DNA from 3 places in the Cupriavidus sp. CuC1 genome. Region 2 is predicted to be linked to each of the others. Evidence: predicted binding sites of a transcription regulator. Region 2 holds the regulator's gene; each other region holds the start of a gene.
What was found. Region 2 encodes FliA, which starts transcription of late flagellar genes. Its sites were predicted from a motif close to CTAAAGTTTNNNNNNNNNNNGCCGNTA; they were not measured.
Positions count from the first base shown of each region.

Region 1: a site for FliA is predicted at 4,782-4,808, ahead of motA (flagellar motor stator protein MotA). Genes of this name have one in related genera too.
Region 3: a site for FliA is predicted at 1,685-1,711, ahead of bcsB (cellulose biosynthesis cyclic di-GMP-binding regulatory protein BcsB). Genes of this name have one in related genera too.

Region 1 covers NZ_JBIUHC010000092.1:9,534-19,369, forward strand. Annotated here, with positions in the region: gene cheW (chemotaxis protein CheW) at 89-583, opposite strand; gene cheA (chemotaxis protein CheA) at 605-2,638, opposite strand; gene motB (flagellar motor protein MotB) at 2,698-3,720, opposite strand; gene motA (flagellar motor stator protein MotA) at 3,739-4,602, opposite strand; gene flhC (flagellar transcriptional regulator FlhC) at 4,841-5,446, opposite strand; gene flhD (flagellar transcriptional regulator FlhD) at 5,443-5,760, opposite strand; gene ACGLHR_RS32075 (DUF4088 family protein) at 6,174-6,905, opposite strand; gene ACGLHR_RS32080 (methyl-accepting chemotaxis protein) at 6,986-8,803, opposite strand; gene ACGLHR_RS32085 (methyl-accepting chemotaxis protein) at 8,958-9,836, opposite strand, start outside.
Region 2 covers NZ_JBIUHC010000132.1:18,354-28,189, reverse strand. Annotated here, with positions in the region: partial or broken gene ACGLHR_RS38645 (hypothetical protein) at 1-542, shown strand, start outside; gene ACGLHR_RS38640 (MinD/ParA family protein) at 546-1,361, shown strand; gene ACGLHR_RS38635 (RNA polymerase sigma factor FliA) at 1,402-2,118, shown strand; gene ACGLHR_RS38630 (flagellar protein FlhE) at 2,115-2,546, shown strand; gene ACGLHR_RS38625 (flagella synthesis protein FlgN) at 2,886-3,344, opposite strand; gene flgM (flagellar biosynthesis anti-sigma factor FlgM) at 3,399-3,704, opposite strand; gene flgA (flagellar basal body P-ring formation chaperone FlgA) at 3,873-4,592, opposite strand; gene flgB (flagellar basal body rod protein FlgB) at 4,814-5,224, shown strand; gene flgC (flagellar basal body rod protein FlgC) at 5,232-5,639, shown strand; gene ACGLHR_RS38600 (flagellar hook assembly protein FlgD) at 5,654-6,325, shown strand; gene flgE (flagellar hook protein FlgE) at 6,382-7,632, shown strand; gene flgF (flagellar basal-body rod protein FlgF) at 7,674-8,417, shown strand; gene flgG (flagellar basal-body rod protein FlgG) at 8,469-9,254, shown strand; gene flgH (flagellar basal body L-ring protein FlgH) at 9,251-9,836, shown strand, end outside.
Region 3 covers NZ_JBIUHC010000023.1:47,731-57,566, reverse strand. Annotated here, with positions in the region: gene ACGLHR_RS12760 (SDR family oxidoreductase) at 1-360, opposite strand, end outside; gene ACGLHR_RS12755 (DUF4337 domain-containing protein) at 749-1,321, opposite strand; gene ACGLHR_RS12750 (hypothetical protein) at 1,334-1,510, opposite strand; gene bcsB (cellulose biosynthesis cyclic di-GMP-binding regulatory protein BcsB) at 1,920-4,166, shown strand; gene bcsZ (cellulose synthase complex periplasmic endoglucanase BcsZ) at 4,168-5,394, shown strand; gene ACGLHR_RS12735 (cellulose synthase subunit BcsC-related outer membrane protein) at 5,373-9,203, shown strand; gene bcsE (cellulose biosynthesis protein BcsE) at 9,212-9,836, shown strand, end outside.

The DNA.
Region 1 (9,836 bases), on a different contig from region 2:
GTTGCGAGGGCTTGTAGCCGTGGTCTTGCTGGGGCTGCTAAGGCTTGGTGGGGCTTGCTTTGGCGAACTCAGGCGGATCCGGTCGGGATCAGGCGAGCTCGGCTTCGACCAGTTCCATTTCGGCGCTGGTCATCAGCTTCTCGATGTCGATCAGGATCAGCATGCGGCCGTCGACGGTGCCGAGGCCGGTCAGGTGATCGTTCGAGACCGAGACGCCGAACTCCGGCGCCGGCTTGATGGCTTCGCCGGTCAGGGTCAGCACGTCCGATACGCCATCCACCACGATGCCGACCACACGGCCAGCGATATTGAGGATGATGACCACGGTCTGGTGGTCATAGCGCACGTTGCCCAAGCGGAACTTCAGGCGCAGATCCACGATCGGCACGATCACGCCGCGCAGATTGGTCACGCCCTTGATGAAGTCAGGCGCATTCGCCAGGCGGGTCACCGCGTCGTAGCCGCGGATCTCCTGCACCTTGAGAATGTCGATGCCATATTCTTCGCTTCCCAGCGTGAAAACCAGGAACTCCTGCCCAGAAGCCTCGCTCCCGGGGGTATCGATGTGTCCGATGCCGGCCATGATGTCTTGTTCTCCTGAGCGTTAAGCAAGCGCCGGGTCTTGGCGGCGCACTCCGGTGCGCTGCAGCGCGCCGACGTCCACGATCAGTGCCACGCTGCCGTCGCCGAGGATGGTGGCGGCGGAAATGCAGGGCACCTTGCGGTAGTTGGTTTCGAGATTCTTCAGCACCACCTGGTGCTGGCCGATCAGCTGGTCCACCAGCAGCGCGAAGCGCTTGCCTTCGGCCTGCAGGATCACGGCGATGCCCTGGGTCGGCTCATGCACGGCCTCGGCCACGTTGAACACGCGGTGCAGCTCCAGCAGCGGCAGGTACTCGCCGCGCACATGCATCACGCGATCGTTGTTGGCGGCCGTGTGCACGTCTTCCGGCTTGGGCTGCAGCGACTCCATCACGCAGTTCAGCGGCAGGATGAAGGTCTCGGCGCCCACCTTGACGGACATGCCGTCCAGGATCGCCAGCGTCAGCGGCAGCACGATGCGGGTGGTGGTGCCCTGGCCGGGACGCGAGGTGACCTCGACGTGCCCGCCCATTTCCTGGATGTTGCGCTTGACCACGTCCATGCCCACGCCGCGGCCGGACAGGTCGGTCACCGCTTCGGCGGTGGAGAAGCCCGGCGCGAAGATCAGCTGCCAGACTTCTTCGTCGCTGATGTTCTCGGAGACCGGCAGGCCATTCTGCAGCGCCTTGGCGAGGATCTTGTCGCGGCGCAGGCCGCCGCCATCGTCGCTGACTTCAATGACGATGTTGCCGCCGTGGTGCTGGGCGGACAGGATCAGCTGGCCGGTGGGCTCCTTGCCTGCGGCGACGCGCTTGTCCGGCGTCTCGATGCCGTGGTCCAGGCTGTTGCGCACCAGGTGGGTCAGCGGATCGATGATGCGTTCGATCAGGCTCTTGTCGAGCTCGGTGGCCTTGCCGAAGGTGATCAGGTCGATCTGCTTGCCCAGCTTGGCGGCGAGGTCGCGCACCAGGCGCGGGAAGCGCGAGAAGACGTAGTCCATCGGCATCATGCGGATCGACATCACCGCTTCCTGCAGGTCGCGCGCATTGCGCTCGAGCTGGCCCATGCCGGAGAACAAGCGGTCGAACAGCACCGGATCGAGCGCCGATGCGGTCTGCGCCAGCATCGATTGCGTGATGACCAGCTCGCCCACCAGGTTGATGATCTGGTCCACCTTCTCGGTGGGCACGCGAATCGAGCCGGACTCCTGCGCGTGCGCGGCCGCGGCGGGCTGCGCCTTGGTTTTTTCCTTTGCGGGAGCAGGCGCGGTCGGGGCTGGCGCCGCCGGTTCGGCGGCGACCGGCGCAGGCGCCGGCGCCGCAGCTACCGGCTCGGCTACTGCGGCCGTTGCGGCCTGTGCAGGCGCATCCGCCGCTTCCACGACGATTTGGTCGCCGTCGACGACGAAACAGCAGACCGCGATGATGTCATCGGCGCTGCACTGGCTCGACAGCCACACGGTGAGATTGCCGCCTTCTTCCTTCTGGCCGGTGATCTCGCCCAGGTTGGCGAGCTCTTCGCGCAGCAGTGCCTGGTCTGACGGCGACACCTTGACCAGCGTCACCTTCAGGCCGCCGCCTGCTGGCGCAGGCGCGGCTGCCGGGGTTGCCGCCGCGGCGACAGGCGCCGGGGCGGGCGCCGCTGCCGGCGTGCCGCCTGCAGCCTCAAGCGCCAGTTGCTGAAGAACGGCGCAGATACGCGCCAGCGTTTCCGGATCGGGTTCCGTACCGTTACGGTAGGCGTTGAGCTGATCTTGCAACACGTCCTTGGTTTCCAGAAAAGTGTCGATGATGGTCCGGGACAACGCCAGTTCCCGCCGCCGCGTACGGTCAAGCAGGTTTTCCAGCAGGTGCGTGGTTTCGGTCAGGGCCGCGAAGCCGAACGTGGCCGCACCGCCCTTGATAGAGTGCGCCGCGCGAAAAATCGCATTGAGTTCTTCCGCATCGGGGGATTCGAGATCCAGCCCGAGCAGCAGTTGCTCCATTTCCACGAGGAGCTCTTCCGCCTCCTCGAAAAAGGTCTGGTAGAACTGCGTGATATCGATATCGACAGACATAACCGTCCTGGCTCACTGAATTTTGCTGCGAAGCCCGCTGCCGGCATGGCAGGCTGGCTTCATTGAACACTGCCCGGCTTGGCCGGGGCCGCGGCGGCGTTGCCCGGTGCAGCCGCGGCCGGGGCGGCCGAAGCGGCCGGCGCGACTGCGGTTGCGGGGGCGGAGGCGGCCGCCAGGCCTGCCTGCACTTCCTGGCCGGCTTCACCGGCCTTTGCTGCTATCGAAACCTCGGCGGCGCTGGCATTCTCGGCCTCGATTCGGGACTGCGCGCGCTGGTTCAGCACCACGATGCTGATGCGGCGATTCACCGGCGCGAGATCGTCCTTCTTGTCGAGCGGCATGGTCGCGGCCAGGCCGATCACGCGCAGCACCTTGCCCTCGTTCATGCCGCCGGCAATCAGCTCGCGCCGGGAGGCATTGGAGCGGTCGGAGGAGAGCTCCCAGTTGCTATACGTGCGCTCGCCGTTGGAATAGTTGGCGGAGTCGGTATGGCCCGACAGGCTGACCTTGTTGGGCATCTCGTTGAGCACCGGGCCGATCTCGCGCAGGATGGTGCGCATATACGGCTCGACCGCGGCGCTGCCGGTACGGAACATCGGCCGGTTCTGCGTATCCAGGATCTGGATGCGCAAGCCCTCGCTGGTGATGTCGAGCAGCAACTGCGGGCGGAACTGGCGCAGCACCGGGTTGTTCTCGATGATCTGCTCAAGACGTTTCTTGAGCGCGCGCAGGCGCTCGGCTTCCTGGCGCTCCTTGGCCTTGTCCGTGGCGTTGTCGGGCGTCTTCCTGACCTCCGCGTCCTGGCGGGTGACATCGCGACCACCGCCCGGGATCACGCTGGAGGACAGGCTGCTCTTGTTGCCGCCCTCGATTGCCACCTTCAGCGGCGTACGAAAGTACTCCGCCAATTGCTGCAGATCCTTGGGGGTCTGAGCCTTCAGCAGCCAAAGGACCAGGAACAGCGCCATCATTGCGGTCATGAAGTCCGCGTAGGCGATCTTCCACGAGCCGCCATGATGTGCCGCGCTGCTTTTCTTGATGCGCCTGACGACTATGGGATGCGAACCGTGCTCACTGCTCATCGCTGCCGCTCCTCTTCGTCAGGTAATGCTCTTGACTTCGCGGACGTGATCGTCCAGCTCGAGGAAGGATGGCCGCTCCGTCGAGTACAGTACCTTGCGGCCGAACTCCACCGCCACCAGCGGCGCATACCCATTGAGCGAAGCGAGCAGCGTGACCTTGATGCACTCGTACATCTTCACGGTCTCGTCCACCTGGTGCTCGACCCGCGCTGCCAGCGGCGAGACAAAGCCATAGGCAAGCAAGATGCCGAGGAAGGTGCCGACCATGGCGTGCGCGATCAGCGCGCCCAGTTCGGCCGGCGGCAAGTCCGCCGAGGCCAGCGCGTGCACCACGCCCATCACCGCGGCAACAATGCCGAAGGCGGGCAGGCCGTCGCCGACGCGGTTCAACGCATGCGCCGGCACCTCGGCCTCGTGGCGGAAGGTCTCGATCTCGTGATCCATCAGGGTCTCGATCTCGAAGGCGTTCATATTGCCGTTGACCATCATGCGCAGGTAGTCCGTCAGGAACTCCATCATGCCCGGGTCGGCAAGGATGCGCGGATACTGGCTGAACACGCTGCTGGCCGCCGGATCCGCGATTTCCTTCTCGAGGAACAGGATGCCTTCGCGGCGGGCCTTGGACAGCAGGACATAGAGCAGCGCCATGACTTCCATGTACAGCGCCTTGCTGTACTTGCTGCTGCGGAACAGTGTCGGCAGCACGCGCACGGTGGCCTTGATCGCCTTGCCATTATTGGAGCTGACGAACGCGCCAATGGCCGCGCCTGCAATGATGACAAGCTCTGCCGGTTGATAAAGCGCGCCCATATGGCCACCGGTCATGGCGTATCCGCCAAGCACCGCCGCTATCACGACAACAAAGCCAATTACAACTAGCACGATTGATTCCCCGTCAGAAAAACACGCGTCAGGCACGCACAAGGGTCACCCCTCCAGCCAGGCGGGGTTACCGCCTGCTGGCAGGGCTCACCTGTCACGCAGGCTGCCATCGGATCTGAGACCTTGGGACCATCGGGCCTTAAAGCCTTGGGTCCTTAAGTCTGGTCCGTCTTAAGACTTAACGACTCAAGACGGCAAGACTTGAAGACTTAGTGACCTATCGACCCAAGGATTTCAGTCAGGCGACAGCTTGCGCTGGTGCGATGTCCTTCGAGAGCTTCTTGGCTTTGCCAGCACGCGAGGGCGGACGGCACAGGCTGCATACGAAATTCGCATGCGGCTCGTACGCGTGCGTCACGAAACGCCCGCCGCAGCAGGTGCAACTGGAAAGCTGCAGCATGTTGCTCTCGAAAAACCGTACTAACGTCCAGGCACGGGTGAAACTTAAGACAATTTCGCTTTCGAGCAGCGATACGTGCTCAAGATAGAGCCGATAGGCTGCCACCACACCGCGGATGCCAACCGTCTCGCCCTGCTGGACCATGAACTGATAGGCCGAGAAGAACAGCGAGGAATGGATGTTTGGCAACCAGGTGGTGAACCAGTCGGTCGAGAAGGGGAGCATGCCCTTGGGCGGCGAGGCGCCGCGCAGCTCCTTGTAGAGGCGGATCAGGCGATCGCGCGACAGCGTGGTCTCGGCTTCGAGGACTTGCAGGCGGGCACCCAGGCCGATCAGCTCAATGGCGAGCTGGGTCTGGTTGGCGTCCTGCAGGACGCTCTTGCGATTGGGGACGGGAGTGGCCGTGGTACTCCGGATTGAAGGGGCCTGCAGGAGCGCGGTCAATTGAGCGACTCCACAGGCTGCCGTGCGAGCAGGATCGCAGCATGGATCTGCTGCATATCATGGCTCTTGGCCGTATGGGTGAGTGTCGACAGCAAGGCATGGTCATCGAACCGAAAACGGCATAGGACCATGTTTGATGCTGCCAGTTTGACAAGCTGGGCCGGTGTCAACTTGGCGAGAATGTCGGCAATTTCCTTGCTGACGCCAAGCCTGAACATGGCTTCCAGATGGTTTTCGCGCACCAGGCGTTGCGCGAGCAGCAGATAGGCGAGATTGACCTCCCTGATCTCCTGGAGAACTTCACTGCTTTCCAATTTTTCCCCGCTACCAAAAGCCCTTCGACCGCTTGTCCGGCGCTTACCCGCAGCCGAAGGCTGAAGGCGACCAGATCGTTTGAGTGCGTATTCGACGGGTACTGCGTACAACTAAGGAACTGCGCTTGGTCAGACTTATCTGAAACGTTACAAGTGTTACAGAGTGTAAGTGCGACTGACAGAGTTATATCGGCAATTAGACCAGACTGCCAATCCCCTCTTACGTTGGGGTACAGCAATGTCGCATGAAACATACATGGAACTCGAAGTTTGTAACAGGTCACCTCCTTGTCATGTGATTTGCATCAAAACTGTTACGCGTATGTAACAGAGGAAAAGCTCTAAGTAGCCTGTCAGATCACCCCATCATGGAGCGCACTAGTCGCATTCCTCTATTGACGAGCTACCCCTCACTACACTAGGACCCTGCGCAGCCATGCTGCCACCCGTGCGAACAGGTCGTCGGGCTCTTCGCGGAACAGATGCGGGCAGGTTTGCTCCACCTGTTCCATCACGCGTGCGGCCTCCTCGGCACTGACAGTGCCGTAGTCCATCGACAGCCCCAGCAACGCGCGCAACTCGCCCAGGCGCGAGCGTGCCGTGCCTGCGGTGCGCTCGGTCTGCACCATGTACATGAGGTCGTAGACCCGGCGGCGCAGGCTTTCCGCGACGCGCCATGCGGGTGTCTGCATCTGCTCCTCGAGCGTGCGGATATCCACCGCCGAGGTGGCCAGCTGGGACGCCAGGGAATCGGTGAAATCCAGGTCGGCCCCGGCGTCCTCCAGGATCTGCCGGGACCAGTTACGGGCATGCGCAAGGCGCTCCTGGGGCGTCCATTCGTAGCGGACCGCCAGGCCGTAGCCAAAGCGCTGCGCGTCGCGCATCAGGGTTGCCATGGCGTTGGGCAATTGCTTGTTGAACACGCGCTTGGCCCAGGCGTACTCCCCGCCCGAGAGCAGCCGCGTGACGGCACGCTCGGTCAGCGGGCCGTCATGGTGCAGCAAGCGCGCCCGCAGGAAGTCATCGAAGCCGGGCGGCGTGAATTCGTTGTCCAGCCCGGTGGAGAGCTTGACGAAGTGCTCGAACTCGGCACGTAGCTTGGCCGCGGCTTCTTCGGGCAGCGCCAGGGTGATTTCGGTAGTCATGGTGTGCAATTCTGGCTATGACGCTGACGGCGGGCTGCCGCCGGCGCGGCCGGCGGCAGGAGCCCCTCGCTTGCCTGCCGTCAGAAAGCGCTCCAGTCGCCGCTGTCGGAGGTGGCAAGGGCTGCGGGCCGGGCGGCGCGTTGCGCAACAGGCGCAGGCGCTTCACGCCCGCCCTCGCGCTCAGCCTTCTCGGCCGATGCGGGCTCGGCGTGGTCGGCCTCTTCAAAGTGGGCGGCAGGTGCCGACGGCTCCTTGCGCTTGGGCTTGGACGCAGCGATCACCTTGGGCCGTGGCGCTTGCACGCGGGAGCCGGCAAAGCCATCCGTTTCGGCCAGGCGGAAGCCGGCCACCGAAGATTGCAGGCGCGTAGCCTGGTCTTCCAGCGAACCGGCCGCCGCCGCGGCCTCCTCGACCAGCGCCGCGTTCTGCTGCGTCACCTCGTCCATTTGTGCCACGGCCTTGTTGACCTGCTCGATGCCCGAGCTCTGCTCGGCGGACGCCGCGCTGATCTCGCCCATGATGTCCGTCACCCGCTTGACCGCCTGCACGATCTCACCCATGGTGTGCCCGGCCTGGCCCACCAGCGTCGAGCCATTGTCCACCCGCGCCACCGTGTCGCCGATCAGGCCCTTGATTTCCTTGGCCGCGTTCGCGCTGCGCTGCGCCAGGCTGCGCACCTCGCCCGCCACCACCGCAAAGCCCCGGCCTTGCTCGCCGGCACGCGCGGCTTCCACTGCCGCGTTCAGTGCCAGGATATTGGTCTGGAACGCAATGCCTTCGATCACACCGATAATGTCGACGATCTTCTTCGAAGCATCGTTGATCTCATCCATGGTCTTGACCACACGCCCCACCACTTCGCCACCCTTGACCGCGGTCTCGGAGGCATTGGCTGCCAGGCCGCTGGCCTGGCGCGCGTTGTCCGCATTCTGGCGCACCGTGCTGGTCAGCTCTTCCATGCTCGACGCGGTTTGTTCCAGCGAGGCCGCCTGCTGTTCGGTACGCTGCGACAGGTCGCTGTTGCCCGCGGCGATCTCACGCGAGGCGGAGGCGATCGATTCCGCGGAATCCTTGAAGTCGCGCACCATGGCCGAGAGTTGCTGCTGCATCTGCTTCATGGCGTGCAGCAGGCTGTCCTTGTCGCCCGCACGCAGCTTCACGTCGGCGGAGAAGTCGCCCTCGGCGATGCGCGAGGCGATGGCCGCCGCGTAGGCCGGCTCGCCACCCAGCTGGCGCGACAGCGTACGGGCCAGGAAGGCGCCCAGCAGCACGGAGACGGCCAGGCCGCCCAGCACCAGGCCCAGCATCCACAAGCGCGAGGCCTCGTAGACGCCGCGCGCTTCTTCCATGTTGGCCAGCGCGCGATTGTCGCGGCGCTTGACCATCTGTGCCATCACGTCTTCGAGCGCACGGCTGTCCTTGATCAGGTCGGCGCTCTCGGTGAAGACCTGGCTCTCGAACTGCGACGTATCGAGCGGCTGCTTGCTCACAAGCGCCACATACTTGGCCAGGCGGTCACGGTAGGCGGGCAGCAGGGCATCGAACTGCTTGACGATGGCCTGGCCTTCGGGCTGGCTGAACGCCGGGCGCGCGCGCTTCATGCTCTCGTCCAGCAGGCCCAGGGATTTTTCGATCTGCTCCTTCTCGGCGGCGCGCTCGCCCATGGTCGATGCCGACAGCAGCGCAATCTGCGCGCGGCTGGAATAGAGCAGGTCGATGTTGCCGCTCTGCACCGCCTTGAGCGCCTGCAGGTCGTCGTGATAAATCCTGCTGGTCCAATCCGTCATGCGCCCCATGTTGACGACGCCCAGCAGACCCATCACCGCGCCGATAAGCGACACGACCAGAAAGCCAACGACCAGCTTGGTCGTGACGCGGAGCTGATTGAACCATTGCATGCAGACTACCTCTTTTTTCTGAATGACTTGACCGGGGGCCTCATCTGTCCGCTGCCGGCGGGTTGCCGGCGGTACGGACGACAGGCGCTACTTCTTTTTTTCTAGAACACGCTTGCAGGCTGATTGCCTCGACACTGCTTGATCTCTTCTCTCATCAGGCTTGCGCCAGATGCCGGGCACCGCGCTGCGCGTCGCCCTGGCGGGCGCGCACCGGCCGTGCTTCAGGGCGCAAGCTGACGCGGAAGGTGGCCACCGCATCGCGCAGGCGCCCGGCCTGGTCTTCCAGCGAGCCGGCCGCGGCTGCGGCCTGCTCCACCAGTGCCGCGTTCTGTTGCGTCACCTCGTCCATTTGTGCCACTGCCTTGTTGACCTGCTCGATGCCGGAGCTCTGCTCGGCGGATGCCGCGCTGATCTCGCCCATGATGTCCGTCACGCTCTTGACCGCTTGCACGATCTCGCCCATGGTCAACCCGGCCTGGCCCACCAGCGCCGAGCCGTTGTCCACCCGCGCCACCGTGTCGCCGATCAGGCCCTTGATTTCCTTGGCCGCGTTCGCGCTGCGCTGTGCCAGCCCGCGCACCTCGCCCGCCACCACCGCAAAGCCCCGGCCTTGCTCGCCAGCACGCGCGGCTTCCACCGCCGCGTTCAGCGCCAGGATATTGGTCTGGAACGCAATGCCTTCGATCACGCCGATAATGTCGACGATCTTCTTCGAAGCGCCGTTGATGTCGTCCATGGTCTGCACCACGCGGCCCACCACTTCGCCGCCCTTGACGGCAATCTCGGAGGCGTTGGCTGCCAGGCCGCTGGCCTGGCGCGCGTTGTCCGCGTTCTGGCGCACCGTGCTGGTCAGCTCTTCCATGCTCGACGCGGTTTCTTCCAGCGAGGCCGCCTGCTGCTCGGTGCGCTGCGAGAGATCGCTGTTGCCCGCGGCCACCTGGCGCGTGGCCGTGGAGATGCTCGACATGCCCTCCTGGATCTCGCCCACCACCGACAGCAAGCTGCGCTGCATCGTGCGCATGGCACGCGCAAG
Region 2 (9,836 bases):
TGTCGCGCGTGGCCGATCGCGAGAACGGCCAGACGCTCGCCGTGCATTACCTGCTGTGCGACCCGGCGCTGTCGGCCGAGGGCGCGCAACTGGCACGCTGGGCCCGCTGGGCCGAAGCCGGCGAAGCGCAACTGCGCACGCTGCGCCATGCGCTGGAGCACCTGGGCCAAGGCGAAGGCGGCAATGAATCCGCACAAGCCGAGGCGCAGGCCTGCGCCCGCTTGCTCGCGCTGCAGATGGGCGTGGCCGCGCTGCGTCTCGAGCAGGCCTGCGACGACTCGGTCGCTGCCTTCCTGGCGCGGCTGACCGGCCGCGCGCCGGCTCGCCAGGCTTGCGGCGCCGCCGTGCTGGTTGACGGCATTGGTCGTCTGCTGGCCTTGCTCGACGTGCTGGAAAACTATCCCGCCCGCGGCGGCCGCGCCACGCAGCCCGCTGTCCAGGAGGCCGCGCCGCAGACGTTCCATATGGGCGACGCCGGCGGCCTGCTCGAGGCGCGCATGAGTGGCGGCCGCGTGTTCGAGACGCTGGCGCAGGGAGAATAAGCCGTGACTTCACTCGCCTCCGACCAGGCAGAGAGCCTGCGGCGCATGCTGGCGCCCCGCGCCACGCGCCGCATTGCCGTGGTCGCAAGCGATGCCGGCGCCGGCGCCACCACGGTGGCGCTGGGGCTGGCCAACGCCCTTGCCCTGCAAGGCGAACGCGTACTGCTCATCGATGAGGACCGCTTCGGTGCTCGGGCCACCCGCCTTGCCGGCGCCATGCCGGAAGGCACCCTGGCCGCCGTGCTGGGAGGCGCGGTGACGCTCGATGCCGCGCTCGGCAAGCGTCCCGCCGGCACCATCGCCGTGCTGCCGGGCAGCCCCCAGGCCAATGGCGACCTGCAGCTGCTGAAGCCTTTTCGCACCGTGCTCAGCGACGCCCGCAGCGATGCGGATGGCGGCCTGTCGCAAATGGCCGGCACCGCGCATAACCTCATCGTGGTGCTGCGCGCGGAGCCGGCTTCGATCAAGGCGGCCTACGCCTGCATCAAGCAGCTCAATCACCTGTACGCCTGCCGGCGTTTCCACCTGGTGATCAATGCCGCCGCCGGGGACGCCGCCAATGCGGTGCTGGGCAACCTGGCCCGCACCGCCAGCCATTACCTCGGCGTTGAGGCGAGTCCCGCGGGCAGCTTGCCGCACGATCCGCTGGTTGCGCGCAGCACCGCATTGGGCCGTTGCGTGGTCGAGGCCTTCCCGGCCGCGCCCGCCACCGCCGCATTACGCCGAATTGCCACGGGCATTGCCAGCTGGCCAATGTCCACCGATCCCCGTTCAACCCTGTCGGCGCCGATAGCGCCGTCGGCCACGGCCCTGGCTTAAGCGCCGGGACCTGCAAGCCAGGACTCACGAGAATTCCACCATGTATACGATTCAGGGAAAGCTCGAACAGACTGATACCGTGACGGCGCACGCGTCGCTGGTGCGTCGCATCGCCTTGCAACTGGCGGCCAAGCTGCCTGCCAGCGTGCAGCTCGATGACTTGATCCAGGCCGGCATGATCGGCCTGCTCGACGCCGCCAAGCGCTACGAAGACACCCACGGTGCGCGTTTCGAGACCTACGCCAGCCAGCGCATCCGCGGCGCCATGCTCGACGAGGTTCGCGCCAACGACTGGCAATCGCGCAGCCTGCGCCAGTTCACGCGGCGGATCGAGCGCACCGTGCGCGGCCTGGAGCAAACGCTGGGCCGTGCGCCGCTAGACTCCGAAGTGGCGCAGGAACTGGAGCTGCCGCTCGACGAATACCAGACGCTGCTCAACGAGGTCTATGGCTGCCAGTTGCTGCACTATGAAGACTTCGAGCGCTCCGGCGAAGAAGACTTCCTGGACCGGCACCTGAGCGTGAGCGATGACGGCAACCCGCTGACGGTGCTGATGGAAAGCGGCATGCGCGAAGCGCTGATCCGCGCCATCGAGCGCTTGCCTGAGCGGGAGAAGCTGGTGCTGTCGCTGTGCTATGACCAGGAACTGAACCTGCGGGAAATCGGCGCGGTGCTGGAAGTGACCGAGTCACGCGTGTGCCAGATCCGTAGCCAGGCGATTACGCGGCTGCGTTCGCAGTTGCGCGGGCTGCTATGAGCCGCTGGCTCAAGCGCCTCGCCGCGGCGACATTAGTTGTGGCGTGCGGCCCGGCACTGGCCGCGCCTGGCGGGCAGTCGCTGCATAGCTGGTCGGCTTCGGTGAACGGGCCTGCGCTGTACGGCAAGGGCTTGCGCACTGTTTCCGCGCCGATTTCGCCGACCGGCTATTTGCCGCAGGCGGAGGGCGCTATCACTACGGTGCGGTGGCGCTATAGTTTTTCGCGTACGCCGCCGAATGAACTGCAGGCTTACCTTTGCAATGCGCAGCGGTGTGTGTTGCTTACGGGGGCTGAGGGGCTGACTGAGGCGTTTAGCGGGGATGATGCTGCCAAGGGCTTTGTGTTTGCTTTTCAGGTGCCGGGGAAGGGGGCGTTGACGCCGGGTTTGATTGGGCTGGCTAATGAGGTTACGGTTGGATTTCGGTGAGGAGGCCGGGGTTGCTTAACCGCTGCAACTGCTTAACTGCAACTTCAACTGCAGTTTCACCTCCCCTGCGGGGAGGCGACCTACTTTCTTGTCTCGCCAAGAAAGTAGGCAAAGAAGGCGACCCGGATGCGGCGAAAGACTCCGCATAACGGGAGATTCAAACCTTCACGGCTCGCTTCGCATCGCGCTGGGGGGATTACCGCCTGGGGGCGGTAATCCCGGCTACACCGAATCCATGCTCAAGCTTTTCGCCGGTTTGCTCCCCTCTCCCACTTGTGGGAGAGGGGCCGGGGGAGAGGGCGGGCACTCGCAAGAACGAGATGCGCCAAACTACCCAACTCAACCACTCGCCAGACTGACCCCTTGCGGCCCGGTCTGCGTGCGCCCGTCGCGCCCATACAGCGTAGTGTTGTCGCCCCGCTGCCGCAACGCCAGAATCGCTTCCTCGGTGAACTCGAGATGGGCGTCCACGACCGCGGCATTCAGCGTATTGGCATCGCTTGCAGTGCGGGCAGCAAACACCAGCGTTCGCCATGCCGCTTCCACCGACGGATCGATCTGGCGCCCGAACAACTGGCCGCCCGCGCCGGTGCGGATCCCCATGGCTCCCATCTGCGCCTCACGCGTGCGCGTCAGGGCGCCCAGCAATCCGGCCAGTTCTACCTTGCGTTCCAGCAGCCCGGCAAGGGCCTGGTAATCGCCGGCCTTGATCATGCTTCGTTCTTCGCCTAGCACGGTGGCGAACTCCTGCGCTAGCTCGGTTTCGCGGCGCAGGTTCTGGATCAGGGACTGGCTCATGGCTTGCCTATCTTAGGGTGGGGTTGGCAATGCGGCCCATAGCAAGCCGCGGTGTCAGGCGCCGCCGCTGAGTTCGCGCAGGGACGCGAGCAGGCCGTCGGCGATCTTGCTTGGGTCGATCTTGATGCGGCCTTCGGAGATGGCCTGGCGGATCTCATCGACCTTGGCGGTATCGATATCGTCGTCATGGTCTTCCACCATGCGCGCGCCGATCTCGCGCACCTGGGCCGACAGGGGGCTGCTGACGCGCACGCTGGAGGTCTCCGGGGCAGCCGTCGATCCGGGGGCGCCGGCCACGCTGCGCACGGCGCCGTCGATGGCGTCGCTCGGCCTCGACGAGGTGGTCTGATTGATCTTCACGATGATTCCTTGCTGGGTACCTTTGGCTTATCGGATGCTTCGGGCGAAACTTTAGGGCGGATTGCGGCGCCGCGACGCCGTTTTTCCGGCCCCGGAGCGCGCGATATTGTCTCATGGGACGGCCCATGAGACGGCTACGTAACCCTAGGTTTCGCCGCCCCCGATTCCCTATTGCTGAAGCACCACCGTGTCGCCGCTGCGCACCAGCGCATTGACCACCTGACCGCTCTTGAGCCGCACCTGGACGTTGTTGCCTACCGCGGCCTCGGCCATGACCTTGCCTTCGCTGCTGAGCTGGAACGAATCGCCTTCCACCAGCACCGTCACGTTCTGGCCCTGGCGTACTGCAATGGCCTTCTTCAGCAGGTCCGTGCGCATAGGCGAGCCTGCGGCGATGCGGTTGGCCGCCACCGCGCCGGTCACCTGTGCGGGATCCGTCACCACCGCGCGCGGCAGCGACGCCAGGTCGCCCTGGCGGACTTCCATGTCGGCCGCGTCGATGGCCTCGCCGGGCATGAGGTTGCGCCCGGCCACATAGTAGTCGGCCACGACCGACACGCGCGCTTGCACGTAGCGGGTCCAGGGGCGCTCGCCGGCGCAGCGCACGCCGACCGAGACCCGGCCCCAGGGGGACGCGCCCGGCGGCAGGAACGGCTCAGGCAGCGGGCAATCCGGCGCGCGCCCGCCCGAGGGTGGCACCACCTGGATGCTGGCCTTGCCGGGCAGGCCGGCGGTCTGGCGCTCAAGGAATTGTTCGACCGCGGCACGTACCGGGTCTTCGGGAAACGGCGAGGTCTGCTCCACCCCGGCGCCGCCGGGCAGCGTGCCGCCGGCGGCCAGCACGCAGAGCAGGGCGCGCGCCGCGGCGGCCCGGAAACGAGGGTTCATGTGGTCGTCCAAGCAAGGAAACGACGCGGACCACACCGCGAAAGCGGGCGCCACGTGCGTGTCAACGGGTCCTATTGTAGGCAGCCCCGAGCTCTTGCTCGAGTCGAAATGCGCGGTTTTCTTTGCCCTATTCGTGCGATTGGCATGGCGGGGCCGCCCCTAAGATGGCACACCTGAAGAAGGTCGACCTTCGTTGCTCTCCCCTCCAGCGAGACACAGACATGATTGACAGACTCGATGCGGCGTTGCGCTTCCAACAAGAAGCGCTGAGCTTGCGGACCCAGCGGCAATCGGTGATTGCCTCCAATATCGCCCACGCCGACACACCCGGCTACAAGGCGCGCGACTTCGATTTCTCCAGCACGCTGGCGCAAAGCGTCGAGCGCGGAAAGCAAGCCGAAGGCGTTTCGCTGTCCACCACCTCGGTGCGCCACTTGCCGGGCGCGAGCTCGGCGTTCGCCGACAAGATGCAACTCGACTACCGCATCCCGATGCAGTCGAGCATCGATGGCAACACCGTCGAGATGGACACCGAGCGCGTCGCCTTTGCCGACAATGCGGTGCACTTCGAGTCCGGCCTGACCGTGATGAGCGCCAAGATCAAGACCATGCTGTCGGCCATCCAGCAGTGAGAAAGCCATGCCAGCAATGAACATCTTCGAAGTCGCCGGTTCGGCCATGGCCGCGCAGTCGCAGCGCATGAACGTGACCGCGTCCAACCTGGCCAATGCCGACAGTGCCGTCGGCCCCAACGGCCAGCCTTACCGCGCCAAGCAGGTGGTGTTCGGCCTGGCCGCGACACCGGGCCAGAACGACGTGGGCGGCGTGCAGGTGGAGGGCGTGATGGAAGATCCGTCGCCCCCGCGCATGGTGCACAACCCCACGCATCCGCTGGCCAATGCCGACGGCTACGTCACGATGCCAAACGTCAACCCGGTGGAGGAGATGGTCAACATGATCTCGGCCTCGCGTTCCTACCAGGCCAACGTGGAAGTCCTCAACACCGCCAAGAACATGATGCTCAAGACGCTGACCATCGGTCAGTAAAACCGGGATACGCAATGACCACGACTTCTTCCACAAGCAGCAGCACCAGCGCCGCCGGGATCGCCAATACGCTGCAAAGCGGCAGCGCCTCCGCCGCCGACCTGCAAAACAGCTTCCTGACGATGCTGGTCACGCAGATGAACAACCAGGATCCGCTCAACCCGATGGACAACTCGCAGCTGACCTCGCAGCTCGCGCAGATCAGCCAGGTTAGCGGCATGCAGACCCTGAACACCACGCTGAACTCGCTGCTGACGCAAGTCAGCGCCAGCCGCGCCATGAATTCGGCGGCGCTGATCGGCCACACGGTGATGGTGCCGGGCAATGCCACGACGGTGGCCAGCGGCGTGCCGGGCCAGATCGGCGTGGACCTGCCGGCGACCGCAGATGCGGTCACGGTCAGCGTGCTCGACAAGGACGGCAACGTGGTGCGCACCATCGACATGAAGGGCCAGACCGGCGGCGTGCACGACATCGCCTGGGACGGCAAGAACGATGCAGGCGTCGCGGTTGCCGATGGCGACTACAGCTTCAAGGTCACCGCCACCGCCAACGGCAAGGATGTGGCGCCGGTCGCGCTGGTCTACGGCAAGGTGAACAGCATCAGTGGCGACTCCACGGGCGTGCTGGTCGATATCGGCGGCGGCCGCACCGCGCCGGTCGATGGCGTTCGTCGCATTCTTTAATCACGTGGCCTAGCGCGAGAAGCGCCGGCAGGATTTCAGGTAACTAGGGGAAAATCATGGGTTTCGGTCAAGGGGTAAGCGGCATCAACGCCGCCGCATCGAATCTGGACGTCATCGGCAACAACATCGCCAACGCCAACACGGTCGGCTACAAGCAATCGACCGCGCAGTTCGCCGACGTGTACGCCGGCACCAAGATTGGCCTGGGCACGACCGTGAACTCGGTGGTGCAGTCGTTCAACCAGGGCAATATCGAGTCGAGCGGCAGCGCGCTCGATGTCGCCATTACCAATGGCAACGGCTTCTTCCGCCTGACCGATTCCTCTGGCTCGGTCTTCTACTCGCGCAATGGCCAGTTCCAGCGCCAGCAGGACGGCAGCATCACCAACGCGCAAGGCTTGCAGCTGACGGGCTATCCGGCCGGTGCGACCGGTGGCGGCGCGCTGCAGCCGCAGCCGCTGGTGGTGCCGAACACGACGATGCCAGCAAAGGCGACCACTTCGCTGGCAGCGTCCTTCAACCTGGATTCCAGCAGTAAAGTACCGTCGACGCCGTTCGCCAGTACCCCTGGGGCGCTGCCGACGTCCAGCATGTACAACTACGGCACCGGCGTCACGGTGTACGACTCGCTGGGCAACGCCCAGCAGCTCACTGCGTATTTCGTGACTGGAACACCCGGCTCCGGCACCCAGGCAAATGGCACCGACTGGACGATGCACCTGGTCGATGCGGCGGGCAACGAACTTGCTACGGGAAACCCGCTCCAGCCTGGAGGCACCAGGCTTGAGTTCGATGCACAAGGGGTGCTGAGGTCGCCTGCGGCAGGTGCCAACGTTTCCGTGTTCAAGCCCGCTGCCAATGGCGCAGCAGCCATGAACTTCGCACTGAATCTGCAAGGCACCACGCAGTTCGCCGGCACCAGCGACACCAAGCCGCCCATCCAGGACGGCTATGCCGCGGGCAGCCTCCTGGGCTTTGCCATCCAGCCGGGCGGCACGATCCTCGGCAGCTACTCGAACCAGCAGACCCAGGCACTGGGCCAGATCGTGCTGGCTACCTTCGGAAACGTGCAGGGCCTGAAGCCGGCAGGCAGTAACGTGTGGTCCGAGACGGGCTCGTCGGGTCAGGCGGTCGTGGCCGCACCCGGTGGCGCGCTCGGTCAACTCAAGTCCAACGCGGTGGAAGCCTCCAACGTCGACTTGTCTGGCCAGCTGGTCAGCCTGATCGTGGCGCAGCGCAACTACCAGGCCAATGCGCAAAGCATCAAGACGCAGGACACGGTCATGCAGACCCTGGTCAACCTGTAATGCGCATCGTCGGCAAGATGGACCGAAGCTAAGGGGGCACCATGGACCGCATGATCTATACCGCCCTGTCGGGGGCCAAGCAGACGCTCGACCAGCAGGCCGCGGTGTCCAACAACCTGGCCAATACTTCCACGCCGGGCTTCCGCGCGCAGGTCAATATGTTCCGCGCGGTGCCGGTGGTTGGGCAAGCCTCGCCAACGCGTGCATTCACGCTGGCCTCCACGCCTGGCGCCGATTTCAAGGCCGGCCCGCTGACCTACACCGAGCGTCCGCTGGACGTGGCGCTGCAGGGCAACGGCTGGCTGACGGTGCAGGCACCGGACGGCACGGAAGCCTACACCCGCGCCGGCTCGCTGCAAGTGTCGGCCGACGGGCAGCTGCAGACCAGCACCGGCCTGCAGGTCATGGGCGATGGCGGCCCGATCGCGGTGCCGCCGGGTGCCCAGATCACGATCGGCAGCGATGGCACGATTACCGCGCGCGGCCCGGGTGAGACCTCCGCGGGCCTGGCCCAGGTGGGCAAGCTGCGACTGGTGAATCCGCCGCCCGATTCGATCGCCCGAGGCGACGATGGCCTGTTCCGGCTGCGCCCCGGCGCGCAGCCGCTGCAGGTTGACGCCAACATCCGCGTCATTTCCGGCGCGATCGAAGGCAGCAACGTCAACCCGGTCGAGGCGATGGTCGACATGATCGCCAACGCCCGCCGCTTCGAGATGCAGATGAAGATGATCCAGGGCGCTGACACCAACGATCAGCGCGCGAATCAACTGCTCTCGAATAACTGAACTTTGAATTGATGTGCTGCCGCGGCTCGCGGCAGCCTTGTGAGGACAAACATGATCCGCTCTCTCTGGATTGCCAAGACCGGCCTCGATGCGCAGCAGACGCAGATGGACGTGATCTCGAACAACCTGGCCAACGTCTCCACCAACGGCTTCAAGCGTGGGCGTGCCGTGTTCGAGGAACTGATGTACCAGACCATCCGCCAGCCCGGCGCATTGTCTTCGGACCAGACCACGTTGCCGTCCGGCCTGCAGCTGGGCACCGGCGTGCGCCCCGTGGCAACCGAGCGCATCCACACCCAGGGCAATCCGCAGCAGACCGGCAACAGCAAGGACGTGGCCGTGATCGGCCAGGGCTTCTTCCAGGTCACGATGCCCGACGGCACCACCGCCTACACGCGCGATGGTTCGTTCCAGACGGACCAGAACGGCCAGCTGGTCACGTCCAGCGGCTTCGTGATCCAGCCCGCCATCACCCTGCCGGCCAACTACACGTCGCTGACGGTTGCGCGTGACGGCGTGGTCTCGGTGACGCAGCCCGGCTCGAGCGCCAACGTGCAGGTCGGCCAGCTGCAACTGGCGACCTTCGCGAACCCGGCCGGCCTGGAGAGCCTGGGCGAGAACCTGTACGTGCAGACCGATGCGTCGGGCGCGCCCAACACTACGGTGCCTGGCTTGAACGGTTCGGGCACGCTGCAGCAGAACTACGTCGAAGCGTCCAACGTCAACGTGGTCGAAGAGCTGGTCAGCATGATCCAGACCCAGCGCGCCTACGAAATCAACAGCAAGGCCGTGCAGACGTCCGACCAGATGCTGCAGCGCCTCACCCAGCTGGGATGATCATGATTGCCTCGCTGACTCGCCTGGGCGCGCTTGCCCTTTGCTGCTTCGCGACAGGTTGCGCGATGATGCCGCGCGAGCCACTGGTCCAGTTGCCCACCTCCGCGCGGGCAGAGCCGCGCGCGCTGGCGCCGGCGAGCGGATCGATCTACCAGTCGTCGTACGCGGGCAATCCGTTGTTCGAGGATCGCCGGCCGCGCAACGTGGGCGACATCCTCACCATCGTGATCAGCGAGAACGTCAACGCCAGCAAGAACTCCGGCACCAACGCCAGCCGCACGTCCAACAGCGCGCTGGCCTTCGATGCCGTGCCCAGGGCGCTTGGCGGGCTGTTCAGCAGCGCCCAGAACGCGACCATGAGCGGTGCCAATGCACTCAAGGCCAGCGGCGGCGCCAGCGCCACCAACACCTTTAACGGCACCATCACCGTGACCGTGCTGGAAGTGCTGGCCAACGGCAACCTCATCGTCTCCGGCGAAAAGCAGATGGCCATCAACCAGGGCGCGGAATACATCCGCTTCTCCGGGGTGGTCAATCCGCGCACGATCACCGGCGACAACGCGGTGCCGTCCACGCAGGTGG
Region 3 (9,836 bases), on a different contig from region 2:
CGCCCCTGTGAGGCGGATGGGGCCGAGCAGGTTGGTCGCCACCGTCGACACGAGCAGTTCCTCGTCGACCGGGCCGCTCGCATCGTCGATCTGCATGATGCCCGCGTTGTTGATGAGGATGTTGAGTTTCGGGAAGTCGTTCGTCAGTTGTTTGGCGACCGCGGCAATATTGGCCGGATCAGTGACGTCGAGCTCGATCGACGCCATCCCGGGGTTCGCTCGGACTGTCGCCTCCAAGTGGCTCTTGCGCCGCCCGGAAATGATGACTTGATTGCCTTGCTTGTGAAGGGCTTCTGCCAGGCCGCGCCCGATTCCGGAACCGCCGCCCGTGATGAAGATGGTGTTGCCGCTAAGTTGCATGATGTGCTCCATGACACCGAAATTCGGTTTGGTGGAAGTAGTATATGACCGGTCATCTTAATTTGCAAAAAAAATTATGACGCGTTGGTGGTCTTTCGGATCTGCGTGACCGACCCTCCAATTCTCGACGGAGCTGGAGAGCAACCCGCGAGCAGGTCGCAGTGGCGCAGGAGCGGGCCAGCGCCACCGAGCGCCGCGCGCTGCGCGAGATCGACCAGGAGCACACGCTGCGCCAGAAGGGCGGACCTGCGCACCGAGCTGGCGGCCGTGCAGGCGAGGGCGCAAGACGCCGCTGCGGCCGGCGCCGAGGAACGGGCGCGGCTGCAGACGGAGCGCGACACGCTCAACCGGCCACTGGCAACTGGCTGATTGTCGTTTTCATCTTTTCCTAGATGTGGAGCATTGAAAGGACAGCCAGAACACCGCCAATCGCGCCTACCCCGTACGATGCCACCTGCAACCATCGGCGCCGCGTGAGCAGCGTGATTGCCGCCAAGGCGATAGAAACCTGAACAGCTACGACAGCTTGTGCCCAGCGGTGATGATGGTGGACGGCATTCTCACTGGCCTCGTCAGCGTCCCTGGCCGCCTGCTCTTGCGCCTCTGCCTTCTGCCGGATTTGCTCCTTCTCCGACCCGTAGCGCAGCGCTTCCCGTTTGGCGGCGGCTTGATCCACTCCGGGCAGCTGTGCCGTCAGTTCAGCAATCGCTTGCTTCTGTCCCTTCGCTTGGTAGTAGGCCCATTGGTTGGCTGCTTCGGTCTTGTGAATAGCGGCTTCATTCTTCAGAAGCAGCGCTTCGTTTTGGGTCGCCCCGCCCTGATATCCGAAAACCGCGCCAGCCGTCGACAAGATCGCTGTCATCACCGCAATGCGGCCCGAAAAGCTGTCGGCATGACCGATTTCCGCCGCGTGCTCAAGCGCGTGGTCGTGGGCACCGTGTACGTGAAATCCCTCTGACATTGCTACTCCGCTTCAAAAGAGCCGCTTGACGGCCCAAACGCCCAAGATGAGCACGATGGCGATGACAATGACGCCTATCAAACCGTGACGACGCATCAGAGCGCCGACCGTGTGGTTGGTCGCGCTGCGTACCACGGCGCCGGCTACCTGGTCCACGATAGACGTATGGCTATGCGCAAGAATTTTCATGCTCTTCCTACATGAGATCGATGTTCAGCTGGAATCCAATTTTTCCAACCTCAGGCCCAAATGCCGGCTTGGCATGCCTGTTGAGACTGGGAGCGAACATCACCCCATTCTCAGTACGCAGCGCTACCGCGCCGTGATCTTACGCGACCGCGCCGGTAACGTGACAGAGCCGGCTAAAGGAATGTTGCCATTCTGCCGATAGAGAGCCTGTCCTCCTGCCTAGCGCGAGAGCGACAACCCGACAATTTCGAGAATAGGAATAGGACGTCCTGATCGGCGATGCGCAAGCGTGAATATTCGCAAGAAGCGCGACGCGAAGCGCCGGAGTGGGGTCTTCGTCCAATATCGCCTACAAAACAACCAGCGTTCCGTCATGACTTTTCCATTGTCAGCCATTCGGCGCGCCTGCATGGCTGCGGCAGGGCTGCTATTTGCGTCGCCGCTCTCGCAGGCGGCGCCCAATGCGCACGACACGCTTCCACCTGTACCCGCAACGCAAAGCGTGGCGGCACCTGCGATGCCCCTCAAGGCGCAGACCCTGGCACTCCGCCAACTGGGCGAATACGGTCCGATCGCGCTTCGCGGCGTCAATGCCAGCCGGACGCTGAACGTCGGGGTACGCCTCGACGAGATTGTCACAGCGGCGAAGCTGACGTTGAACTTCACTTACTCACCCTCGCTGATCCATTCTCTTTCGCATATCAAGATCACATTGAACGACGAAGTGGTCGCCACACTGCCGCTGGACAAGGAGCACGCAGGGCAGCCGGTGACGCGGGAACTCGATCTCGACCCGCGCTTCTTCACCGATTTCAACCGCATTGGCGTCCAGCTCATTGCCCACTATACGGTGGATCAGTGTGAGGATCCCACCCATTCCAGCCTGTGGGCCGATATCAGTCCGACGACTACCCTGACGTTATCCAAGGCCAGCGTCAGTCTCCCGAATAGCCTTTCGCTGATACCCGCGCCGTTCTTCGATCGCCGCGACAACGGCCGCGTCACGCTGCCTTTTGTGCTACCGAATACCGCCAGCAGCAGTACGCTGCGCGCGGCAGGCGTGGTCGCTTCGTGGCTGGGGGCGCTCGCGAGCTACCGCGAGGCGCGCTTTCCAGTGACCGACACGCCGCCAGCGGACAGGCACGCCATTGTCTTCGCGACACCAGCGGAGATGCCCGCTGGCCTGGATATACCGGCGATCGGGGGCGCATCCATCAGCGTCATCGACAACCCCGCCACGCCTGGCCGCAAGCTGCTTCTGATTGCCGGGCGCAACGCGCAGGAACTGCAGACCGCCGCCAACGCGCTGGTGCTGGGCAAGGCGGCGATGGCCGGCGCAGCCACACTAGTGCAGTCGGTAGATCCGGGCCAGCCGCGCCAGCCGTACGATGCACCAAACTGGGCGCCGGTGGATCGCCCGGTGTGGTTCAAGGAACTTGTCAAGGAGCCGCAGCAACTGCAGGTGGCAGGCAATAGTCCGGAGCCGATTCGCATCAACCTGCGCGTGCCCGCCGATCTGTATGGCTGGAATCAACGCAGCGTCCCGCTCAATGTAAAGTACCGCTACACGGCGCCGTCCGCGTACAACGATTCGGTGCTGGGCGTGGACATCAACGATCAACTGGTCAAATCATACCGGCTAAAGCCGCTAAGCAGCCAGAGCGACGAGAGCGCCGTAAGCGTGCCACTGTTGTCGGGCAGCAATGCCATCGTGACCAACGAGATCCAGATTCCAGCCTTCCGCGTCGGCAGCAACAATCAGCTTCAGTTCCGCTTCCATATCGACTCGCAGAAGACCGGGCTTTGCGCGGCGACGGGGGGCGACGTGGCGCGTGCCGCCATTGACCCGGACTCGACCATCGACTTCAGCGGTTTCCATCACTACGCAGCCTTGCCCAATCTGGCATTCTTTGCCAATAGCGGCTATCCGTTCACACGACTTGCCGATCTTGCGGATACGGCGGTCGTGATTCCGGACGCGCCCACTGCCCGCGATAAGGAAACGCTTCTGACCCTGCTCGGCCACATGGGAAAATGGACCGGGTTGCCGGCACTGCGTGTGACAGTGACGCCCGTAAAGGCCATCGACACTGTCACAGACCGCAACCTGCTGGTCATTGGCACAGGCTCGGCCGCACAATGGCTCGCGCAATGGGGCAAGTCCCTGCCTTTGCTGATCGAGCGAGGCAGGACCGAGATAGCACTGCGTGACCAGCGCTCCAGCGCCTGGCCGGACTGGTGGAACGGCCTCGAAGGGGATGCTGTAGCGCCTGCCGGCAGGGCCATCCTGACTGCCGGCGGCCCCATCGTCGCGCTCATCGGCTTCGAGTCGCCCTACGCCAAGAGCAAGAGTGTGGTAGCGATTACCGCGGCCGATCCCGGCCGGGTCGGCGATGTGCTGGACGCTCTGGAGGACCCTGGCAAGGTAAGCCAGGTACGGGGCGACCTGACCATCATCCGCCAGCAAGAGATCGAATCTCTGCGAATCGGCGAGCGCTATTACGTTGGCGAATTCCCCTGGTATGCACGTATCTGGGTCAAGGTCTCCGCGTATCCGGCCTTGATGGCGGTCGCCGGGATCCTGGCCGGCCTGGTCTTCGCGCTCGCCGCCTTTCTGGCGCTGAGCCGCATCGCAGCCCGTCGTGCGGGAGGCTGACATGGCGCGGATGCGGGCTCGCCTTGCTCACTGGCTCCTGGCCGGCATGATGGCCACCGCCACCGCCACCGCCACCGCCACCGCCACCGCCACCGCCACCGCCACCGCCACCGCCACCGCCACCGTTGCCGGTGGCGCGGCGACCTGTCCCTGGCCGGATTGGGAAGACTTCAGGCGCAATACGATCAGCGTAGAGGGGCGCGTCGTCGATGCGAGCAGCGAGCAGAGCGTTACTGTGTCGGAAGGCCAGGCCTATGGCTTGTTCTTTGCGCTGGTTGCTAACGACCGCCCCATGTTCGACAAGCTGCTCGGCTGGACCGAAGACAAACTCGCGCGCGGCGACCTGACCGCGCATCTTCCCGCATGGATCTGGGGCAAACGCGCAGATGGCGGCGACGGTGGAACATGGGGCACGATCGATGCCAACCCAGCCAGCGACGCCGACCTCTGGATCGCCTACACGCTTTTGGAGGCCGGCCGCCTTTGGCAGGAGCGTCGTTTCACGGCGCTGGGCTCCGTCTTGGCCGGCCGCATCCTGCAAGAGGAAACCGCGCAGTTGCCGGCCCTCGGCCGCACGCTTCTTCCCGGCCCCGTCGGATTCCAGCTCAAGCCCGATGTGTGGCGGCTGAATCCAAGCTATGTGCCGCTGCAACTCATGCGCCGTCTCGCTACGGCATTGCCTGAGCAAACGGCATGGACGCACCTCGTCGAGACGTCGGCCAGGCAGGTGATGGCCACTGCGCCGCTCGGCTTTTCCCCCGACTGGGTCGAGTATCACGCTGTCCGCGGCTTCCAGCCGGATACGAAAACCCAGGCCGAGAGCGCATATAACGCGATCCGGGTGTACCTCTGGGCCGGCATGCTCGCGCCGCAGGAGCCGCTGCGCCCGGCCATGCTACGTAAGTTCGAGCCGCTTGCCGATTTTGTGGCCACCAACGGTTATCCGCCAGAACGCTTGAACACACAGACGGGCATGCCCGGACGCAACGCTGGCAATGCCGGCTTCTCCGCCGCCGTCGTACCGCTTCTCATAGCGCTGGGCAAGCCCGGCCTGGCCCATGCACAGGCGCAACGCACACGCGCTCTGGCTGCTCAGGCGCCACTGGGATACTACAGCCAGGTGCTTGCCCTTTTCGGTCTCGGCTACCTGGACCGGATGTATCGTTTTGATGCCGACGGCGCCCTCGTCCCTGCCTGGAAAACCACATGCCCTGCCGCCGCGCGCTAGTCTCAGCCTTGGCGCTGCTCCTGGCCAACACGGCAAGCGCACCAGCCCAAGCCCAGAGCACCGCGGTCGCGCCCGGTCCGGCGCTCTCGGCTGAAATGGCGCAACTGCTGGCCGCGGCCCGGATGTGGGAAGCGAAAGGCCGCGCCGACCTCGCGCGTGAGGTGCTGGAAAAGGCCTTGCTGCTCGATCCCCGGCAGCCAGAGGCGCTGCAGTTGCTCGGCCTGATCGAAATTCGCTCCAATCGCCCAGCCCAGGCCGAGCTGATCCTGCGCCAGATGCGCCAGGGCAATCCGGACAACCCGGCGACACGGGGGCTGGAGGACAGCTATCGGATTGCAACCCGTGACAAGCCGGAAATGGCCCGCATCCGCCTGCTGGCGCGCAGCGGGAAATCCGATGAGGCGTCGGCCCGGTTGCAGGCGCTATTTCCCCGCGGAGCGCCAAGCGGCGAGCTGGCGGGCGAATACTATCGCATCCTGGCAGGCACCTCAGCCGGACGCCTGCAAGCCATCGCGGCGTTGCGGCTTGCCATCCGGCAAGACCCGGGCGACACCCGGCTGGCACGTGTACTCGGTAGCCTGCTCACCGAGCGTGAGGCCACTCGCCAAGAAGGACTGGGCATCCTCCATGGTGTCGCGCAGCGGCCCGACGCGGATCGCAAGACGGCGCTGGAAGCGTGGCGCCGTGCACTGAACAATGTTCGCGACGACCCCGCCTACTATCGCGCGTTCGAGCTCTATCTGAAGGAAGTACCGGACGACCAGGTCGCGCAGGCAACGCTGGCCACGCTTGCCGAAAAGCTCGATGCCCACCGGCGCATGCTCGCCGACCCCGGCTACCAGGCTCGCCAGCGCGGCCTTGCACAGCTTGAACGTGGCAACCTGATTGAGGCCGAGAACGCACTGCAAGACGCCTACCGTACCCGTGCGGGCGATGCCGTGCTGATCGGAGCACTGGGACTGGTCCGCATGCGCCAGGGCCGACACGATGAAGCGCGCGAGCTATTTGCACGCGCTTTGCGGCTCGATCCCGAGCAAGGGGGGAAATGGCGCGGCTTGCTCGCCACCGCTGCCTTCTGGGGTTCCGTGGCACGGGCGCGCGACGCCAACGCGCAAGGCAGGCCGGCCGAGGCGGAGGCGATTGTCCGGCGGGCGCTGGCGCAACAGCCGGAGAATCCTGGCGCTCAACTGGTCCTCGCCGACGCGCTGATGGCGCAGCAGAAGTTGCCGGAAGCCGAAGCGTTGTTGCGTCACCAGCTCTCTGCTCGCGAGCCGGATCTCGGCGCGCTGCGCCGGCTAGCGACACTCCTGCGCGACAACCAGCGCAACGAAGAGATTGCTCCCTTGATCGCTGGCACGGAGAAGCGCCTGACGGGGGCCCAGGCCGAGTTGAACGCGCTGCGCGCCGACGTGCTGGCGACGCAAGCGGACCAGTTGCTTGCGCAACGCAAGAACAGCCCGGCGATGGCCCGGCTCGAAGAAGCTATCCGCCTGAAGCCGGATTCGCCCTGGAGCCGCTTTACCCTGGCCCGCATCTACCGCGACCTCGGCCTGCCCGCGCTTGGGCGCTCCGTGCTGGACGACGGACTCTTGGTATCGCAGGCGCCGGAAATGCGTTACGCCAATGCGCTCTTTCGCAATTCACTGGAGGACATCGACGGTGCGAGCGAAGTCCTCGCACCCATACCGCAGGGCGAACGCAGCGAAGGCATGCTCAGGCTCGCTGGCAGCCTGGCCGCCCAGCAGCGGTTGCGTGATGCGCGCCAGCTGATCGCCCGCGGATACGAGCCACAGGCGCGCGTGTTATTGCAGCGGGCGACGCTTGCGGCCGCCGCCGATCCGCAGATGCTCGCCACGATCGGGCGCGAATGGATCGGCCTGCGCGAGCCGGACGTTGGGCTGCGGCTCGTGCAGGACTGGCTCGCCGCCCATCCCGAAGATCCCGCCATTGGGGTACGCCTGCGCTACGGCGAGCTGCTCGCCGCGGCCCAACGCGACCGCGAACTGGCTACATGGCTGGACGATGCGGGCACGCGCCCCGGTCTCTCGCAAGATGACCGCGCCGCGTTCGAAGGGCAACGCCTGCGGCTTGCCCTGCGCGAAACGGATCGCCTGATCGCGCAGGGTGAGCTGGGGCGCGCCGAGCAGACTTTGCTTGCCGTGCCGGCCAGGCAGCAGGAGGACCGCCGCTGGCTGCTGACCCTGGCGGACCTGCGAGACGCGCAGGGCGACTATGCGTCTGCCGCCAAGGCCGCAAGCATGGTGCTTGCCTCGCAACCGCAAGACGCAGGCGCACGCCTTACCTTAGCCCGCATGCTTGAACGCGAAGGCAAGCTTGATGCCGCCACCGACCTGGTGCGCGCGGTGCTGGCCGACGCCCCGGAAGAGGATATCGATACGCGGCTCTCCGTCGCCCGGCGTCTCACCGCGCTGAGGCGAGAGGATGAAGCCGCGGCCGTGGCCGACTTGCTACGGCGCAGGTATCCGGAGCGTTCCGATATCACCGTCCAGCAGGGACGCATCGCCCAGGCGCGCGGCGCCTACGACGAGGCGGCGGCGCTGTATCGCGAATCACAGGCCCAGGAGCAGCGCGCGAGCGTTCTGCCCGGGCCGGACGGCACGCCGGCCGAGCACGCCCTGCGCGCGCTCGAGGCGCGCCGGCAAGGACAGTTCGCCACCGCCACCCTGGCGTCGCAAAAGGCCGGTGACCCCGGCATATCGAAACTGGACGCCATCGAGATTCCGCTGTACTTGCGCATGCCGCACGGCTACAGCGGCCACGCCTTCCTCCAGGCCGATACCGTCCTGCTCGATGCCGGCACGCTGCCGGTCGACCGCTTTGCCGACGTCACCACCTTCGGCCAGATTGCCGCGCGCGGCAATGCGAACCTCTTGCCGGCTGCCCAGCATGAGCGCGGCATGGCGCTGGCAGCCGGTTATGAGTCGGACCGCGCCTACGACAGCTGGCGCGCTGATATTGGTACCACGCCGCTCGGCTTCGTCAGGCAAAGCGTCGCCGCCGGCTTGCGCTATCGCGCGGAACTTGGCAATGCCTCGGCATCCGTCGACGTGTCGCGGCGCGCCGTTACCAGCAGCCTGATTTCCTACGCCGGCGCGACCGATCCGGCAACCGGCCAGACGTGGGGCGGTGTGCTGCGCAACGGCATCAATCTGCACTACGCCCAGGGCGTGGGTCGCGGCAGCGTGTTCGCAGATCTGGGCGCAGGCTTGCTGACCGGGCACAACGTGATGACCAATCGCGAGTTGACGCTGCGAACGGGCATCGACTGGCCGCTGTTCGAGCAAAGCGGCCAGCGCGTGAAGAGCGGCCTGGTGGCCAATTACTGGCACTATGCCGAAAATCTACGCTTCTACAGTTTTGGCCACGGCGGCTATTACAGCCCGCAGCGCTATCTTTCGCTTGGCGTCCCGCTCGATTGGGCCGGACGGCGCGGGCCGTGGTCATGGCAGTTGCAGGGATTGCTCGGCTGGTCGAATACCTACGAGAAGGATATGCCGTACTACCCGACCCGGCCGGACCTCCAGGCATCGGCCGTAGCCCGTCTGGCAAGCAATCAGCTCGCGCCTCCCGTGTATGCGGGCGGATCGGGCGGGGGCATCAGCTACGCATTTGGTGGCGCGGTCGAGTACGATTTTTCGCCATACCTGGTGGCTGGCCTGCGTTTCCAGATCGACCGTTCGCGCAACTATGCGCCGAACCGCGCGATGGCGTATCTGCGCTATTACTTCAGCAGACAGGAAGGCCGGGCTTTTCCGCCCGCCCCTGTGCGGCCTTACTCCGCCTACTGAGGGCTGCAATGAACGATACCGAAGGCATCCGCGCACCGGAAACACGCCGCCCCCGCTTCGCGCGCCCGCGGCATCGCGTGACACTAGCCATCGACGGTCTGCCGCCGGCGCTGGCGGCGCTCGCTCCGGGTTGCGTGCACGCGATTTACGCTGAGCCATCACCGGCACGCGATGCGCTGCTCTGGCAGACCGCGGTCCCCGCGCTGCGCGGCCCCGCGACCGTCCTGTCCACGCGCGATGCACCGGACATCGCGGCGGGGCTGCGCCAGCATGGCCTGGACATTGACGCCCCGGGATCGCTGCACCGCAAGGCCAATCTCTGCTCGCTGCGCACCCTGCCTGGGCGGCCGGGCATCGACGTCCTGCTCGAAGCGCTCCAGTCGCTGTCCGATCGATGCGCCGCGCACGGCAGCCAGTTCCTCGTAGACGGCGCGGAAGCCTTCTTCTCGTGGCACGATGGCAATGCGCTGCAGCAGGAAGGCGCTCGTCTTTCCGCCTGGTGCGCGCGGCGACACCACGGCGTGCTGCTGATATTGGCGCCGCCGGCGACAGAGGACAATCGCGCTGCTACCGATCTGCATGCCTTCCACGGCCGCTTGGCTGGCGTCGTGCGGCTCACTCTGCGCCACGCTC